Regions from separate parts of the Ruminococcus hominis genome, predicted to be linked through region 2. Evidence: riboswitches for the same ligand, from Rfam matches in the RefSeq annotation. Region 2 holds a riboswitch; the other holds the start of a gene.

Region 1 (9,428 bases), 640 kb from region 2:
TCCCCGCCATAATTCAAATGATGTCCGTAGATTAACGTATTTCTTCCCGAAAAATCTGATGCACAATCTTTATCAACAAAGATTGCTCCCAATTTATTGTCATTTGCTGTAAACGTCTTTGTCAAATATTCATTGTTATCCTGGCTTTTTACTACCGGATAACTGATGATCGATGGCTCATCGAATCGAATCCACGCTACTGTATCCGGATTCATCTCCAATAGTGTTGCAAAATCTACTTTGAATCCTGAAGCTGCTTCCCCTACTTGTTCTTCACCTGAAGTTTTTGCATCTTTATCGTCTGTGCCGTCTGTCTGAACTGCAAGTGCCTTTACCTTATCATAGTCTTTCCCACCCTGATAATACGGGAGAACATTAAGGAGTAACTGATATGCAGCAACCACAAATACACAGACAGCTATGATCAATATGATAGTGGAAATGATATTCCCTGTCTTATTTTTCTTTTTTCTATTTGGTTTTCTATTTCTTTTACTCATGCATTATCCTTTAGAACCCTAAGTTCTCGTCTACCAGAATCACCTTGATTCTCTTCGCCGCTCTGGAATATCTCGTGATCAAAATCTGACAGCAAATGCAATCCGGTGATTTGCAATCATAGCACATTCCATTTTTAGAACATGGAGTATCAAGTCCGAATCTCTGTGCATTGATCGGAGCCGCCTCATTTCTAGCTCTGCTCATGGCATCTTCTTCAGATTTTACAACCTTATTCATGCCTACGATTAAAAGTACATTTTTCGGTCCAAAAGCAAACGCTGCCACACGGTTTGCATTTCCATCTATATTAACCATCACGCCATTTTCTGCCAATGCATTTGTACTTCCTATAAAAAAGTCACAGTCCAGCGCTTTATGAGCAATTTCATTTTTCAGCTCCGGTGTCTGGACTTCTTCCCTGTCATATACTTCATAATTCCCTTCATGTACAGCATCTAACAATCCAATCTCCTTAGCTGAAGCGGTTCCTCCCCAGCTGATTGAGCTTCCCTCTGGAATCAGCTCCAATGCTTTTTTTAATGCTTCTTCTTTTGTTTTCACGAAATATGCTTCCATATTACGGGATTCCAAATTTTTCACTACCCGGTTAGCCAATACTTCATTTCTCATTTCTCTTACATTCATCTTCGATTGCTCCTTCCTAGCTGATTGCCCCTTGCTTGTTTAATAATGTCTCTACTGCATCCATATCTTGCACAATTGCCTGCTGACGCTCATCAAACAGCAGCCCTTTATTATACCGATAATACTGGTCACAGCCATTTTCTTTAATAAACCACACCGCATAACTGTTGGCATTCAATTCCGTGATCAGTACAACCATTTCCTGACTCTCTCCAAATGCAGCCTCCATAAAATCAAAAATATGCGTCAGCATCTCTGAAGTCAATTCTATCAGATTTTCACGGTTCTGTACAAGCTCTCCGAACATTTCTTTTACTTGTTCAAATTGTTCTTCGCTATTACTTTCCAAAATATTATTCTGGCTTTGTTTTGCAAATTTTTCCAGTGCCGAAACCGCCTTTTTCATTACAATTTCTTCTGTATGGCTCAATAATTCTTTTCGTATCTGTTCCTGATAATCGCGTTCTGCCTGATGCCAGATATCTTCTGGGCGCATAGATTCCAGATTTTCTTTATAAATCAATAAATATTCGTATACTTTTGAAACATATGCATCCTCCAGGAAACTTTTCTGGAACATTTCACTTGCTTTACCATTTAACAGACTCACTACACTCAAATGCTCATCAAACGGAGCCGCCTTGATTTTCTGTAACGTTGCGGTATTCCATTTTCCTTCCAGAATATCTTCCACTCCATAATCTTTCCTATATTTATAGAAAAGTTCCAGATAATTTGCAAAATCTTTTGCAATCATTTTATGCTGAATATACTGGGCAATGACATCCCTGTCTATTGTTTTTCCAAGCACTTCGTAAGTCTGTATAAGCTGTGACAAATCTTCCCAGCCTCTCGCCGTAGCAAATGCTTTGCCGTCTACTGTTGTCTCAATCCGGTAAAAATTCTGTTTACGCAGCTCCAGATATGATATCACTGCCGGATGAATGCCCTGCTTATACGCATATTCTTTCCATACATCCAAATTTGCCTCTACATTGATTTTTTTAATTCGGTCTAATGTAACAATGTCAAATTCTCTAACTGACTTGTTGTACTCCGGTGGATTTCCTGCTGCCACAATAATCCAGCCTTGCGGAATTTTCTGATTTCCAAATGTTTTTCCTTGTAAAAATTGAAGCATTGTCGGTGCCAGTGTTTCTGACACACAGTTAATCTCATCAATAAACAGAATTCCTTCTTTGATTCCCGTCTGTTCGATTTTCTCATACACTGACGCAATAATTTCACTCATCGTATATTCTGTTACCGAATAAGTCTGTCCGCCATATATTTTTTCTTTGATAAATGGTAATCCGACTGCACTTTGCCTTGTATGATGCGTAATTGTATATGCAACCAAACCAATTTTACATTCCTTTGCAATTTGTTCCATAATCTGTGTTTTACCAATCCCAGGAGGTCCCATCAGAAGTACCGGTCTTTGACGGATAGCCGGAATCCGATATGCTCCAAACTCATCCTTCGTCAAATACGCTTCTATAGAATCTTTGATTTCCTGTTTCGCACGCTTTATATCCATTTTATGTTCCCTTCTATACTTCCTCTTACTTTATTTCTATCAAATCAGCCAATGTAACTACTGATACGATAGAAACTTATCCTAATTCATCCTCACTTAATATTAGTTTGATTGCCCACACAGGAACATCTACATCTGTATAATCTTCCTGCATAAAAACAAATGCTGTTTTAAATGGCGGCATTCTATTTGGATAAATGCCGTACCCATCTGTAAAATATATCAATCCACGCAAGTCATGAAACTCTTTTTCCCTGACCAGCTGCTCCACATATTCAAATGCCGGACGAAAGTCTGTCCCTCCCTGACCATACAATTCCATATGTTCCATGTATTCTTTTAATTCCTCTTCACTTGTAATCTTACAGTCAGAATGCACCTGCTCATCACACTGAATAATATGCACATTTATTTTCTTAAAAAAACTTTCATTTTCCTTCAGAACGCTATACGTCTCCTCCAGAAATTTTTGTACCAGTTCACCGGAGCACGACATGGAAGTATCTATAACAATCGCAAACTCTTCTATTTTCTTTACTTCTTTTGTTTCCTGCGGTTCTATCAAAGGCATGTTTCCATATAATGATAATCCATAACTATAAAAATTATAATCAAAAGAATCCGGGTCGATTCCCATTTCTTCCCTAAACACAGAAAACTTTCTAAGAAATGATTTGTAGTCATGCCGTTCTCTATTCTCTATTTTTATCTGTCCAATGAAATCACCATTTTCTTGTGATGCTTCTTTAGAAAATGTCTCCAAATCTGTTTCCATTTGTTCATTGATGTCCTGCCACTTCTGATTCAATATTGGATCTGGCTGTCGGTTTGGTTTCTGACTCTCCCAATATCGATGATCGTCCACATAAAATTCCTGTTCTAATTTCTCCCGTTCCTTTTCTCCGAGACTCCAGCTTTGCAGAATCTTGAAAATGCGTTCCGCATTCAGCACTTTTCCATTTGTTTCCTGCTCCAACCGCCTATATGTTTCACGCCGCAGCAAACTCTTAGACGCCCTCACCGATCTGTGATAATTGGCATCCACCAGATGTTCTACCGCAATATCACAGCTTAGCTCCCACACATTTCCATTTACAGGTTTTACGATATGACGAAAAATGCAATGATATACCATATGCAAATATCCCCGATTAACCTGAATTCGATTTCTTCGGTACATTCCACCCAATAATTGCGGATGATAAAAGATACTTCTTCCGTCCGTTCCAAATGGTGCAACCTCCGTATTCATCTGATAATCAAAACTGCTTAAAGCCACATCCAAAAAACGCATACCGAAATATAATTCTGCACGGGATGCATTCAAAATTTGTGTCCCGATCCGCTCTAATTGTTCAGCAAGTTCACCGGTCGCATCCAGCGTTCCTAATCCTTGATTGTCCATCTGCATCCCCTCCTCTTTTATAATTCAAACGTTTTCTTCTTCCGCTCCGGATACAAGCTCTGTTTTTCGTTCATAAGAAAGCTTAATGTTTCTCCCCTCTTTTTTTCAGAGGCTTCCATAATAGCTATGTCCAACATCTCCCGGCTCCAAAGATTTTGTTTACTCAAAAATTGCAATCGTTCAATCGCATCTTGCTCCACTAAAATCTCTGACCACTTTGCAAAATGTTCCAACATATAATCTTTATACTCATCTTTGTTTTTATCTGTCAAATCATACGGATATTCTAACCTGTTAAACACCATATCGACCAATACTTCTTGTTTATCCTGTGCTTTTGCCAAAACAAACAACTCATCATATTTTCGATAATCCATTTCCTTATTATAGAAACACTGTCGATAATTATTGCCCGTTCCATGATGTTGTGTAAACAAAATTCTTGCCGGTGTATTTTCCACCGCTTCCTCATAATGTTCCGGGAATACTAATCTTGCCTCTTTCCCTGCTTCTTCATATATAAAAGTAACATCTATCCGCTGCCACAAATCTCCAAGAATCTCTTTTACACAAGATTTCTCTCCCCGCTTCATATGCACTTTCAATCCACTCAATTTGCCACATCCGGTAAATGCTCCACTGCCTATACTCATTAATGTATTGGAAAATTCCAGATATCGCAATTCCTTACAGCCATAAAAGATATAATTACCGATTTCTTCAACAGTCTCTGGAAAGATAACTTTCTCCACATCTACTCCCGCAAGCAATTTATTATTTTCTTCCAGCAGAAGACCGTCTTCACTTTCATACGTAAGCACATCCTCATCTTCCTGTGATTTTCTCGCCGAAAATGTGTATGCAGCTACTTTTTTTACCGGATATCCGTCAATTTGTGCCGGAAGCGTTACGCAGGAATCCACGCCATAGCAACGGACAATTTCTATATAATCTTTTTGAATTCGATACTCTATTTTCATACTTTTACACCCTCGAAATTTTTCACTTTTCTTATTATAGCATAAAATTTTTTTCTTTTTCTGCACTTTTATCTGTACGATTTTATTTTGCGTTGACAAATAAATATCCTCGCGTTACAATTCGGTTGGTATATGGAAAAAAATTACTGTTCACATGGCATTTTATAAACAGTAATTAAAAGAATTTTCTTTTGAATTCTTATAGGTAACATAAGCAAATTTCAGGAGGATTCATATGAATATAAGTAAGCTAAAACACTTTACTTTACTGACTGTCAGCACACTCATTATGGCAGTTGGAACTTATTTTTTCAAATTTACAAACAATTTTACTTTTGGTGGTATCACCGGTCTTGCCGTACTGGTTGCCAAAACCGGGAAAATATCCGCCAGTGATTTTTCATTTATCATGAATATGCTGTTGCTGTTACTTGGATTTTTTGTACTGGGTAAAAAATTTGCAGCAAAAACTGCCTACTGCAGTATTCTGCTTTCTGTTGCACTTTCTGTCTTAGAACGTGTCTGTCCAATGACCCATCCTCTGACAGACCAGACGATGTTAGAACTTTGCTTTGCAATCGCACTCCCTGCACTTGGCTCTGCCATTCTTTTTAATATCGGCTCATCAAGTGGCGGGACGGATATCATTGCTATGATTATTAAAAAATACAGCAGTTTCGATATCGGAAAAGCATTGCTCGTATCCGACATTCTGATCACAGTTGCCGGATGCTTTGTATTTGACATCAAAACCGGACTGTACTCCTTCCTCGGACTTGCCGTTCGTTCTTTCATGATCGACAACTTTATTGAAAGCTTTAATCTTTCGAAATATTTTAATGTTGTATGCGATGATCCACAACCTATTTGTGATTTCATTGTAAATGAGCTAAACCGCAGCGCAACTGTTGTAGATGCCCAGGGTGCATTTACCGGAAATGAAAAATATATTATCTTCACTGCACTCAACCGCCCTCAGGCAATTAAACTTCGTAACTATATCAAGGAGAATCAGCCAACAGCCTTTATCTTGATATCGAATACAAGCGAGATTATTGGTAAGGGATTTCATAGTGTGTAAAGTAAAAAGAGAACCAGCCCGACTCAACTTAAATTTTGAGTCGGGCTGGTTCTCTTTTAAGATAGGCGTTCTCTTCTGCCTGCTCAAAAGGCAGCATACCTTCCTCCGTATAGAACTTCAAAGTACTGTAGCGTACTGCCGTAAGCCGCACAAGTTCTCCGATTGTCACATATTCCGCCTGTTCTATTACTTCCATACTTCTCTGTCTTGACATCTGCTCACCTTTTCCACTATTCACATACTTGTTATGTCAATACCCTTTTCTTACTACCAGTATGCCGGTACCAGATTAACTCCCTGAATCGGTACTTTATACGCCGTTTTTGTCATTGGGAATATGCGATAATATATATTTCCTATTTTCAGCAATGTCTCACTGCCTATTCTTATTTCTTCTACTGTAAATCCTTTTTTATCCAGATATTCTACTGCCGCAGCCCTTCTATCTGCTACATTTGTCCCCCAAATAACCATATCTATAAATACAGATTTCCTTCTATCAAGATAAGGGAACGCAAGATTTACACCTTCTAAATATGGATTCTTGAACAACTTACTCTTTGTCTTTATAAAACGATTCATAACTCCTTCGAAAATACTGTGGAACTCTGCTTCCCATAGTGTACGATACTGCTCATCCTGCGTGGCAGCCTCTGTCATACGCTCTTCTACACGACTCTGCTCTGATACAGAAAACAAATCATGAATACAACCACTCTCACGAAGAAGCCATAATAAGACTGCATATTCCAAACTAATTGGACCATCCTCTAAAATCTCTGCACGAAGGCCTTCTTTTATTCTAACATAACTTATCTCATCACTAAGATATGCCTTCAGTTCAACACCTGATGTATCATAATCCATATCACATCCCAGAAGATCCGGAACTTCCTTTAAAAGTTCTTCTGCTTTCAGAGCATTTACCACTTCTTGCTCAATCTGAGATGTTTCTTTTTTCTTCAAAGTCTTTGCTATCTGCACTGCTTTCTGTAATGCTGCAGAAAATTCTGAAAATGAATTTATATCTCTCCCAAACTCTGTTTCCAACACCTGTGCCGCAGCAACCGCACGCAGCACCGCATTTTTTGCCACGCTTGGATGAAGGCTCTCCTGTCCGTTTAACGCAAGTAACGCATATTGCTGAGATAATATAAGCTCTTTCATAACATTCTTCCTCTCTTTCAATTTATCTGCGAAATCTATATTCCACTTACTACTTAGAATATATAATATAATATATTAATTTTCAAATTGTTACTGTTCACTCAAAGTTTCCATTTTTTAAGATTCCCCTTGCAATTTCATACATATAGATGCATAATATCACTAGACAACAATTTTATATTGTCACTGGGGAGCTGGCGAAAGCCGGCTGAGAGGAAACGTAATTCCGTTTCGACCCACTTAAACCTGATTTGGATAATGCCAACGGAGGGAATGTATACCATGTAATTGATTGAGATGCCCTCGCATCTCATTTCTTTTATTTCGGACAGCTGGTAGGATCTTCACTTCAGGTGAGGATCCTTTTTTCATCTCAATTTTTTCAAAATGACAAACGCATTTCCGAAGAAAAAGAAAAGGAGACTCAGATTATGAATGAAACAAATAAAACAAAAAAATTAGCACTTGCCGGAGTTCTTACTGCTCTTGCAGTTGTAGGAAGTTTTTTGAGCGTTCCCGTTGCCGGAAGTAAATGTGCTCCGGTTCAGCATATGGTCAATATTCTTGCAGCTGTTACACTTGGCCCTGGTTGGGGAGTTGGCATTGCTTTCTGTGCAAGCCTGCTTCGTAATATACTTGGTCTTGGAAGCCTTATGGCATTCCCTGGAAGTATGGTCGGTGCATTGTGCTGTGGACTGGTTTACAAAAAATGTAAAGTCTTAAGCCTGACTTGTCTTGCTGAAGCTATCGGTACCGGTATTCTTGGTGGTATCGCAGCTTACCCGGTTGCCCGTTTCCTTATGGGTGCTGCACCTGCAGGACTGTTCGTTTATGTAATACCATTCCTTATTTCTACTGTGGCTGGAAGTATTCTTGCATTTATCCTGATTTCAATCCTTCAGAAAAGTGGAGTGATGTCACAGCTCACTACAGCATAATTTTTTTGTTTGACCCAAAAGCGATACATTGGGGACACCACCTTGTACCGCTATAAAAAAGCAAATCGCTTTATGATTTTGTATATCATCAGATTGCTCTGATGTAGGCGTTAGCAAAAATATTTCATATCCATAGAGAAATATTTTTTCTTATTTCTTCTATGCTCATTCACTGGACGTGTTGGTTTTTCGATGAACGATCTGTATCACTACAGACTTTCATCTTTCATGTACGCTGTCCGTATTTTGCTGACGTCATAAATATAATTTATTTTTTTATTAAAATGATTGGAGGCAAAATAACATGAGAAACTACACAACCCAGATGGATGCAGCCCGCAAAGGAATTGTCACTCCTGAAATCAAACTTGTTGCTGAAAAAGAACATATGGATGTTGATAAACTTATGACACTTGTTGCTGAGGGTAAGGTTGCCATTTGTGCAAATAAAAACCATACTTGCTTAAGTGCTGAGGGTGTCGGAAGTATGCTCCGCACAAAAATCAATGTCAATCTTGGTGTATCACGTGACTGTAAAGATTATGATGTAGAAATGCAAAAAGTAATGAGCGCGGTAAATTTAGGTGCCGAAGCAATCATGGATCTTTCAAGCCATGGAAATACTCAGCCTTTCCGCCGCAAACTGACAAGCGAATGTCCTGTTATGATTGGAACTGTTCCTGTTTATGACAGTGTTATCCACTATCAGCGTGACCTTGCAACACTTACAGCTCATGATTTTATCGATGTTATCCGTATGCATGCAGAAGATGGTGTTGATTTCGTCACACTTCACTGTGGAATTACAAGAAAAACAATCGAGCAGATTAAAAAACATAAAAGAAAAATGAATATCGTAAGCCGTGGCGGAAGCCTTGTATTTGCATGGATGAGTATGACAGGCGAAGAGAACCCATTCTATGAATACTATGATGAAATTCTTGATATCTGCGAAGAGTATGATGTAACAATTTCTCTTGGCGACGCCTGCCGTCCTGGATGTCTTGCAGATGCAACAGATGTATGCCAGATTGAAGAACTTGTTCGTTTGGGAGAACTTACAAAACGTGCCTGGGATCACAATGTACAGGTTATGGTAGAAGGTCCTGGACATGTGCCGCTTGATCAGGTTGCAGCCAATATGAAAGTACAGCAGAGCATCTGTATGGGA
Region 2 (9,428 bases):
GTGTATTGGAATCCTCTATCGCTATGAAAGAGTGGTCTTGCTTCAGGATTGGCAGCCAGTGCTTTATCAAAGGTTTTAAACACAAGCCTACTGTCATTTCGTATGCCAATTACATATGCAACCGGATATCTGTCATATAAATCAAGTATTGCGCTCAAATACAATTTTTTGTTTGTACCTGGAACTTTAAATTCAGTCACATCCGTAGTCCACTTTTTATTAGGAGCATCCGCATAAAAATCTCTGCCTAACTTATTTTCTGAAACAGATTCTGGTGTCGAGGGAGTATAGTTCTTCTTTTTCCTTCTAATTGCAGAATGAATTCCTAACTTTTTCATGATTCTATGTACTCGTTTAGGATTATAGCTTGTATGGTTGAAATGGTTAATCCATGAAGTCATTCTTCTATATCCTAAGATATGATTAAAGCATTCGTCATACTCCTTTATAAGTTCTGCCAATTTCATATTTTCTGCTTCTTGTTCAGGAATCTCGCGATGCAACCATTTATAGTAGGCAGATCTTGATATTTCAAGTTGCTTACACATCCAATTAATACTCCAGTTCTTTGTTTCATAAAAAAACTTTATTGCCATAAATTTTGAATCATAGCGGAGTTTTCCAAGCCTCACATCCTTTCGAAATCCTGTACTTTTTTTAATAATTCAGCCAACATATCCTTTTCTTGTAATTGTCTTTTTAGGCGAGCATTTTCTCTACGAAGGCGTTCTAATTCATCTACTTCTTCATCTGTTTTATGTTGTCCTCGCCTATCAGTTAATCCTTCTTCACCTTGTGTAATATACTTTCTTACCCAAGAATAGACCTGATTATAAGAAACACCATAAATACTTGCTGTTCCTTTATAATCGTGGTTGTGATTAATACAGTAATCCACGATTTTCTTACGTTCTTCAATGGTTGTTTTTTTTCTTGATTCTGCCATATAAACCTCCCGTTTAGGATTATAATCCCGAAGTTTTCTATTAGCATTATACAATAAAACCCATCGTCTAAGTGTTTCTTTTGAAGGAATTCCGTATCGAGCAGCAATCGTTCTTAAACTACCTTTTCCAGCAATATAATCTTCAACCGCCGAAATCTTATCAGATGATAAATAATTTCTGTTACCACTAGAAGGAAGAAATGCATCAACTCCATCCTGAAGATATCTTGGAATCCAATCAGTGATAATAGAATTGCCATTTTTGAAATGAATGCCATATTTATCACATAATTCCATTTCTGAAAGGTTTCCATATAAGTATTCTTCACATACTTTTATAATTATTTCTTTTGAATATTTAGACATAAAAAACCCCCTTAAGTAGATTTTGGTTATTTACCTTGTCTACTTAAGGGGAATCATACCATCCCCATTTGGCTCTCTTATGTAAACATAAAAAAATGTTGCATAATGAAACATGGCAGTGTATACTAAAAGAAAAAGCGGTGATTCTATGAAAACAAAATTTAGTGAGTATTTGACGAAATTACGTAAATCTCGGGGCTACACTCAGGTACAGACGGCAGAAAAACTGGGGGTTTCCAGATCGACTTATACCAATTATGAGAATGGAAACCGGACACCGGATTTTGAAGTACTGGAACGAATAAGTGAGGTGTTAGTCTGTTCCTTAGATGAATTATTTGGAAGAAAACCAATTTATGTTGCAAATTGTGACATGCTAAAGGAAGACAGCATTCTGTACAATGTGGCAGATATACAAGAGGAAAAACCGAAACTTGCAATAGGAGTACAGGACTTTCGTGATTTGCGTGAAAAACAGGCATATTATGTGGATAAAACACAGTTTATTGAACAGTTTTTAGAATCCTGGTATCAGATTACATTAATTACAAGACCGAGAAGATTCGGTAAGACACTTAATATGTCAATGCTGGCAGAATTTCTTGACTGTACAAAAGATTCTTCCGATTTATTTTATGGAACAAAGATTACAAAATCTGACCACTACAAGGAGCTGAATCGATATCCTGTTGTATTTTTGTCGTTCCTTAACGTGAAAGCGGGGGATGCAGAGTCTTTGTGTTATGCATTGCAAGATACTGTGCGCGCGGAGTATGAACGTTTTTATCAGATGGTTAATGATGGAAGGCTGTCAGAATTCCAGGTGAAAACATTTAATATGATTTATAACAGTTTATGTCAGGAAAGCATTGGAAAAGAAATAGAAAATCATCTGATTCGTTCAATTGTTGTTCTTTGTCAGGTACTGAGCACGTATTATGGGGAAAAAGTATTTTTGCTGTTAGATGAATATGATACTCCATTTATGTCTGCAAATTCCGAAGGATATTATGACGAAGTAAGAGCTATGCTGAATCGTTTTCTGGCAACATCCCTGAAAGGAAACGATTATCTTCAAAAGGCAATTCTGACAGGGATTCAGAGAATTGCGAAGGAAAATATATTTTCAGGGCTTAATAATTTAGTTGTCTGCACAGTGCAGGACGAAGATTATGATGACTGTTTTGGTTTTACAGAGCAAGAAGTAAAAGAGTTGCTTACTTATTGTAAAGCAGAATTTTCAGATGAGCTGAAAAAGATGTACGATGGATATCATTTTGGCAGTACGGATGTATATAATCCATGGTCAATATCGTGTTATGCGGCGAGAAGAAGGATGGATTCTTATTGGGTTAATACAAGCGAAAACAGTATTTTACGTAATGCACTTGAAGTACAGGGAAGGTCGTTTGAGAAAGAATATGAGACCTTGATCACAGAAGGCGAAGTAGAAGTGACAGTAGATTTTTCGATGGCTTATTATGAAAAAATGGACGAAGCAAATCTATGGGGACTTCTTGTAAATGCCGGGATTGTAACAATTACAAGAGAAATCGAAGAGGATTATTACAGACTCCGGGTTCCTAATCTGGAAGTGTGGAAAGTGTTCAAAGAATTAACAGCATGTCATCTGCAAATCGATGAGAGACAGATGGAAAAGATGTTAAATGCTCTTAAAAGAAAGGATATGGAACGGTTTGCAGAAGAGTATCAGAGAGTTCTTTTGGAATTGCCATCTTATCATGATCTGAAAGATGAGAATAGTTACCATATGATGACACTTGGGATGTGTGCATTTCTTAGAAAAGATTATGATATCAAAAGCAATCGGGAAACCGGGGAAGGCAGAAGTGATATCTGTCTTTATGCAAAACGTGACAGATATCCAAATCTAATTTTAGAATTTAAGTATACCAAAGATGAAAAAGACGATTTAGAAAAGCTTGCAGAAAAGGCACTGGAACAGATCAAAGAAAAACAATATGATGCAGAGATGACCGGAGAAGTGTGTTATATTGGACTGGCACATTGTGGAAAAAAATCTTGTATCAGATGGAGAGAAAACGGTTGACATCTCCCAGACAAGCTTTTATACTAAGCATGTGAAGAAAACACGGGGAGCTTGTGTACCAGGCTGAGAGGAAGTTGAGAACTTCGACCCATAACCTGATTTGGATAATGCCAACGTAGGAATGTATAAAGCAGTACTTTAGAGAGATACATTTGTTGGTATCTCTCTTTCTTTATAATCAGGCAAAATTGATAATTGAAGATTGAATAAGTTGAGATTGAACAAGAGTTCATGAAGGGGTGCACCACCACGGGTACATTTCTTTCATGAACTCTTTTTTCATTTCATAAGGAAAGGAGCAGTTATGATCACAGTAAATGGAAAACAGATTCAACTGGCATCTGAAATGAGTGTTGCAGATTATCTGGAACAGAATAATTATCAGATAAAAAGGATTGCGGTGGAATTGAATGAAGAGATTCTGCCAAAATATAGTTACTCGGATACAATGCTCAAAGACGGCGATCGTCTGGAGGTTGTGACATTTGTAGGAGGGGGCTGATATCAAATGGCATCTGAAAAAATATTAAGTAAAGAAGAAATTGAAGCGGCACTGAATGAACGACATTCACCGGAAAAGCAGAAATTATTGTCGCAAGGACAGGTGACAATAGCGGGACTGGGCGGATTGGGCTCGAATGTGGCTTATTCGCTTGCAAGAATCGGTGTAGGGCATTTACATTTGATAGATTTTGACGTCGTGGATATTACAAATTTGAACAGGCAGCAATATTTTATGGAGCATATAGGAATGCCAAAAACAGATGCATTGAAATCGTTGCTTTTGAAAATCAATCCTTATCTGGATATTCGCACGGATTGTGTGAAGGTGACGGAAGCGAATCTGAAAGAGCTGTTTGAGGATGCACAGATTGTCTGCGAGGCATTTGATAATCCAGAGGCAAAGGCGATGCTTGTAAATGGAATTCTGGAATATTTTCCGGAAAAGAAGCTTGTGTCAGCAACAGGAATGGCCGGTTATGAGAGTAGCAATACGATTTGTACGAAGAGAATGATGAAAAATTTTTACTTGTGTGGAGATCGTGTGACAGAGCCGACTTATGGAAACGGATTGATGGCTCCAAGGGTGGCAATCTGTGCGGGGCATGAGGCAAATATGATCACACGCCTACTTCTTGGAGAAGAGGATGTCTAAAAGGGCATCTTGGGATTAAAAAACAAGGTGATTATTCTAAAAAATCACAATATAACATAGAAAGAAGGACTTAAATCATGAATCAGAAGGATACATTTACACTTGGCGGAAAAGAATTTAATTCGCGTTTTATTTTAGGATCAGGAAAGTTTTCATTGGATCTTGTGAAAGCATGTGTAGAAAAAGCGGGGGCAGAGATTATCACGCTTGCCCTCCGTCGTGCTAATGAAGGTGGGCTTGCAAATATTCTGGATTATATTCCGGAAAATGTAACACTTCTTCCGAATACTTCCGGAGCAAGAAATGCAGAAGAGGCAGTTCGTATTGCAAGACTTTCCAGAGAAGTTGGATGTGGTAATTTTGTGAAAATTGAGGTTGTAAGAGATTCAAAATACCTTCTTCCAGATAATTACGAGACAATCAAAGCAACAGAAATCCTGGCAAAGGAAGGCTTTGTAGTTATGCCGTATATGTATCCTGATTTGAATGCAGCAAGAGATCTTGTCAATGCGGGAGCTGCGTGTATTATGCCTTTGGGAGCACCAATCGGTTCCAATAAAGGGCTTTGTACAAAAGATTTTATCCAGATTTTAATTGATGAGATTGACCTGCCAATTATTGTTGATGCAGGAATCGGACGTCCATCTCAGGCTTGCGAGGCAATGGAAATGGGAGCAGCTGCAGTTATGGCGAATACAGCAATTGCGACAGCAGGAAATGTTGCAGAGATGGCAGAGGCATTTAAGAAAGCAATTGAGGCCGGAAGAAGTGCATACCTTGCCGGACTTGGAAGAACACTGGAACGAGGTGCAAGTGCATCTTCACCACTGACAGGATTTTTGGAAGACTAGGGGGATGTGAAGATGGAAAATACACATATTAATGAAAGTATTTTAAGCGAAGAAATTCTGGAAGATCAGAAGAAAAACAGAATTGATCATATGACATATCTTCCGGGAATGGAAGACATTGGTTCGGAAATTATGGATCAGGTAATAAGTGCAATGGAGGAATATGATTACAGTAAATATACAGCGGCAGATGTAAAAAATGCGATTGCACATTCGGAGCGTACACCAGAAGATTTCAAGGCACTTTTATCTCCGGCAGCGTTACCATTTCTGGAAGAAATCGCACAGGCCGCACAGCTGGAAACAAGAAAACATTTTGGAAATAGTGTTTATATGTTTACTCCGATCTATATTGCAAATTATTGTGAGAATTATTGTATTTATTGTGGATTCAACTGTCACAACAAAATTAACCGTGCACAATTAAATGCACAGGAGATTGAAAAAGAAATGGCGGCGATCGCTGAAACCGGATTACAGGAAATTCTGATTCTTACGGGAGAAAGCCGTAGCAAATCTACAGTAGAATATATAGGTGAAGCCTGTAAGATTGCAAGAAAATATTTTAAAGTAATCGGTCTGGAAATCTATCCGGTTAATTCGGATGAGTATGCATATTTGCATGAATGTGGTGCGGATTATGTTACAGTATTCCAGGAAACCTACAATTCGGATAAATATGAGACGCTGCATCTGGCAGGACATAAAAGAATCTTCCCATATCGTGTCAATGCACAGGAGAGAGCTTTAAAAGGAGGTATGCGAGGCGTTGGTTTCGGAGCACTTCTTGGATTGGATGATTTCAGAAAAGATGCATTTGCAACAGGATATCATGCATACCTTTTACAACGAAAATATCCACATGCAGAGATTGCATTTTCATGTCCGAGACTTCGTCCGATTATTAATAATGACAGAATCAATCCGATGGATGTCCATGAGCCGCAGCTTTTACAGGTAGTCTGTGCATATCGTCTGTTTATGCCATTTGCAAGCATTACAGTTTCAACGAGAGAGTGTGCACGTGTCAGAGATAATCTGGTAAGTATTTCTGCAACAAAAATTTCTGCGGGGGTAAGTACAGGAATTGGAAGTCATGTGGACGATATTGAAGATAAGGGTGATGACCAGTTTGAAATTTCGGATGAACGTTCTGTAGATGAGGTGTATCAGGCGTTATTAGAGCGTCATTTACAGCCGGTTATGAGTGATTATATTTACGTGTAAATCAGACTTCATTTGAGTCGGGTAAAGATTTTATACATAAAAACAAAGGAGACGAAAAATGAATTGCGATTTGGCAGGGCAGGATTTCAAAATCATAGCAGTTAGTAATCGTAAATTGTGTGAAAGACCATTTACAGAGCAGATAGAACGTGTATGTCAGATAAAGCCAGAAGCAATTATCCTGCGTGAAAAAGATTTGTCAGAAGAGGAATATAAAATTTTGGCTGAAAGGATAATGGAAAGCTGCGAACAGTATCAGGTTAAATGTATTTTACATACTTTCTGGAAAACAGCTGCTAAGCTTGGCTGTACTTCGATACATCTTCCTATGGCAGAATTAAGAAAACTTCCGGAAGAAGAGAAAAAACATTTTAGAGAAATAGGTACTTCTGTTCATTCTGTGGAAGAGGCAGAAGAGGCAGTCAATCTTGGAGCAACGTATTTGACAGCGGGGCATATTTATACGACAAACTGTAAGAAAGGTGTTCCGCCAAGAGGACTTGGATTTCTAAAAGAGGTTTGCAGCAGGGTGAAGCGTCCTGTATATGCAATCGGAGGAATCCGGTTTGATCAAGAACAGTGGGAAGAACTAAAACAGGCAGGCGCAGAAGGCGGTTGCATCATGTCTGGGATGATGAACCTTTAGGGACGGGGATTTCCGGCTTTTTTAAAGCCGGAAATCCCCGTTTTTACATATAAAGCAAAAGAAAAATCAGAAGTCATAGAATAACTTGCTTGAAAAGACTGGACTTACAAAGAAATAAAATGTACACTGAAAAGAAGCTCAAAAAAATGAAGCTATTAATTAGGAGGAAATATAATGAAGAAATGGCTGGCAATCGGAGGCCTTATACTGGTTACGGTCATATGGGGCGGAGGCTTTGTGGCAAGTGATATAGCATTGGAAAGTATGAAGCCTTTTCAAATTATGATGGTAAGATTTTTGCTCGCATCTGTACTTATGGGAGTGATTAGTAGAGGGCAGCGAAAAAGTGAAGAAAAATTGAAAGACCGTGCAGGAGCCATAAAAGCAGGAATCTTGATGGGAGTAACGCTTTTTATGGGATTTGCTTTCCAAATTATTGGATTGCAGTATACGACACCTTCAAAAAATGCATTTCTTACAGCACTTAATGTAGTTATTGTGCCGTTTATAGCATTTGTTATTTTAAAGAAAAAAATCGGTGCAAAGGGGATTATTGGAGCAGTTATGTCTGTTCTCGGCGTTGCATTACTTTCTTTGAATGGAAATTTTACATTAAGTCTGGGAGATGGTTTAACATTATTTTGTGCCGTTGGATTTGCATTTCAAATATTTTTTACTTCAGAATTTGTAAAAAAATATCCGGCATCTGTACTAAATACGATTCAGATGTTTACCGCATTTGTATTATCAGCAATTAGTCTTATGATTTTTGGGGAAAATGATTTCCAGGTCACAATACAAGGCTGGTTAAGTGCGTTATATTTGGGAGTAGTAAGTACGACAATCTGTTACTTGCTTCAGACTGCATGTCAGAAATATATAGATGAGACGAAGGCTGCAATTATCCTTTCCATGGAATCTGTGTTTGGAACAATCTTTTCAATACTGATTCTTCATGAGGTGGTTACCGTTCGTATGGTAATCGGATGTGCGGTTATATTGGCGGCAGTCATTATTTCTAATATGTCTGAGACATCAGAGAAAATAGAAGATAAAGAAATTTGCAAAATATAAAAAATAGGGGAAAATAATATGTTATTGCAATTAAAAGAAAAATATATTGGTGATGCAGCATTTTATAAGAGATATCTTTGTCTTGCATTACCGATGATCTTGCAAAATGCCATTACGAATCTGGTCAGTTTTCTTGACAATATTATGGTCGGTCAATTAGGAACAGAGCCGATGTCAGGAGTAGCCATTGTCAACCAGCTGATATTCGTGTATAATCTGGCGATTTTTGGGGCAGTGTCAGCAGCAAGTATTTTTGGAGCACAATATTTTGGTAAAGGAAACCATAAGGGGCATATGCACTCTTTTCGGTTCAAATTATATGCAACATTAACTGTGACGGCATTAACGATTCTTTTGTTTATTACGAAAGGTTCCGCACTGATATCCTTATATCTGACGGATACGACGGGAAGCGGAGCAACAGAAGTTGCATTACAGTATGGATTGGAATATCTTGCGATTATGATGGTGGGACTGATTCCGTTTGCAATAAATCAGTCTTACGCAACGAATATAAAAGAGACAGGACAGACATTGATACCTATGATAGCCAGTTTTGTAGCTGTTGGAACGAATGCAATCCTGGATTATGTATTGATTTTTGGACTTGGACCGATTCCAAAACTCGGAGTTGCCGGTGCGGCACTTGCAACAGTGATTGCACGTTACATAGAAGCGTTGATCGTAATTGTGTGGGCTCATGCACATAAGGAGAAAAATAGGTATCTTGCAGGGGCTTATAGAGGTTTAGGAATACCAAAATCAGAGTTTAAAGCAATCATTATAAAAGGTTTCCCGCTTATGCTAAATGAAATTTTATGGGCAGCAGGCATGACAACAGTAACGCAATGCTATTCTATCCGAGGGTTAGAGGTTATTGCCGGATTAAATATCGCAACAACGATTACAAACTTGTTTAATATTATTTATATTCAGCTTGGTGCATGTATCAGTATTGTTGTCGGGCAGTATTTAGGAGCAGGAAAATTAAAAGAAGCGAAGGATGCTGACAATAAAATGATTGTTTTCAGTGTGTTTTGTTGTGTAGTTGTTGCAGTGGCAATGTTGCTGATTGGTGGATTCTTCCCACA

Evidence for each region. A riboswitch is a leader RNA that binds a small molecule or an ion and turns the genes downstream of it on or off. The one in region 2 is predicted to bind thiamine pyrophosphate.
Region 1: it holds a riboswitch for thiamine pyrophosphate, as region 2 does, so the genes downstream of both, thiW (energy coupling factor transporter S component ThiW) here and thiS (sulfur carrier protein ThiS) in region 2, are expected to answer to the same signal.

What each region holds. Positions count from the first base shown of each region.
Region 1 covers NZ_JACOPE010000001.1:166,293-175,720, reverse strand. Annotated here, with positions in the region: gene srtB (class B sortase) at 1-500, opposite strand, end outside; gene H8S40_RS00705 (lactate utilization protein) at 511-1,146, opposite strand; gene H8S40_RS00700 (ATP-binding protein) at 1,163-2,686, opposite strand; gene H8S40_RS00695 (vWA domain-containing protein) at 2,763-4,091, opposite strand; gene H8S40_RS00690 (leucine-rich repeat domain-containing protein) at 4,109-5,071, opposite strand; gene H8S40_RS00685 (YitT family protein) at 5,307-6,152, shown strand; partial or broken gene H8S40_RS00680 (MerR family transcriptional regulator) at 6,220-6,366, opposite strand; gene H8S40_RS00675 (hypothetical protein) at 6,420-7,319, opposite strand; TPP riboswitch at 7,497-7,609, shown strand; gene thiW (energy coupling factor transporter S component ThiW) at 7,751-8,257, shown strand; gene thiC (phosphomethylpyrimidine synthase ThiC) at 8,562-9,428, shown strand, end outside.
Region 2 covers NZ_JACOPE010000001.1:803,349-812,776, forward strand. Annotated here, with positions in the region: gene H8S40_RS03520 (IS3 family transposase) at 1-596, opposite strand, end outside; gene H8S40_RS03525 (helix-turn-helix domain-containing protein) at 629-1,312, opposite strand; gene H8S40_RS03530 (AAA family ATPase) at 1,461-3,383, shown strand; TPP riboswitch at 3,417-3,522, shown strand; gene thiS (sulfur carrier protein ThiS) at 3,688-3,885, shown strand; gene thiF (sulfur carrier protein ThiS adenylyltransferase ThiF) at 3,892-4,539, shown strand; gene H8S40_RS03545 (thiazole synthase) at 4,617-5,390, shown strand; gene thiH (2-iminoacetate synthase ThiH) at 5,403-6,617, shown strand; gene H8S40_RS03555 (thiamine phosphate synthase) at 6,676-7,263, shown strand; gene H8S40_RS03560 (DMT family transporter) at 7,438-8,337, shown strand; gene H8S40_RS03565 (MATE family efflux transporter) at 8,356-9,428, shown strand, end outside.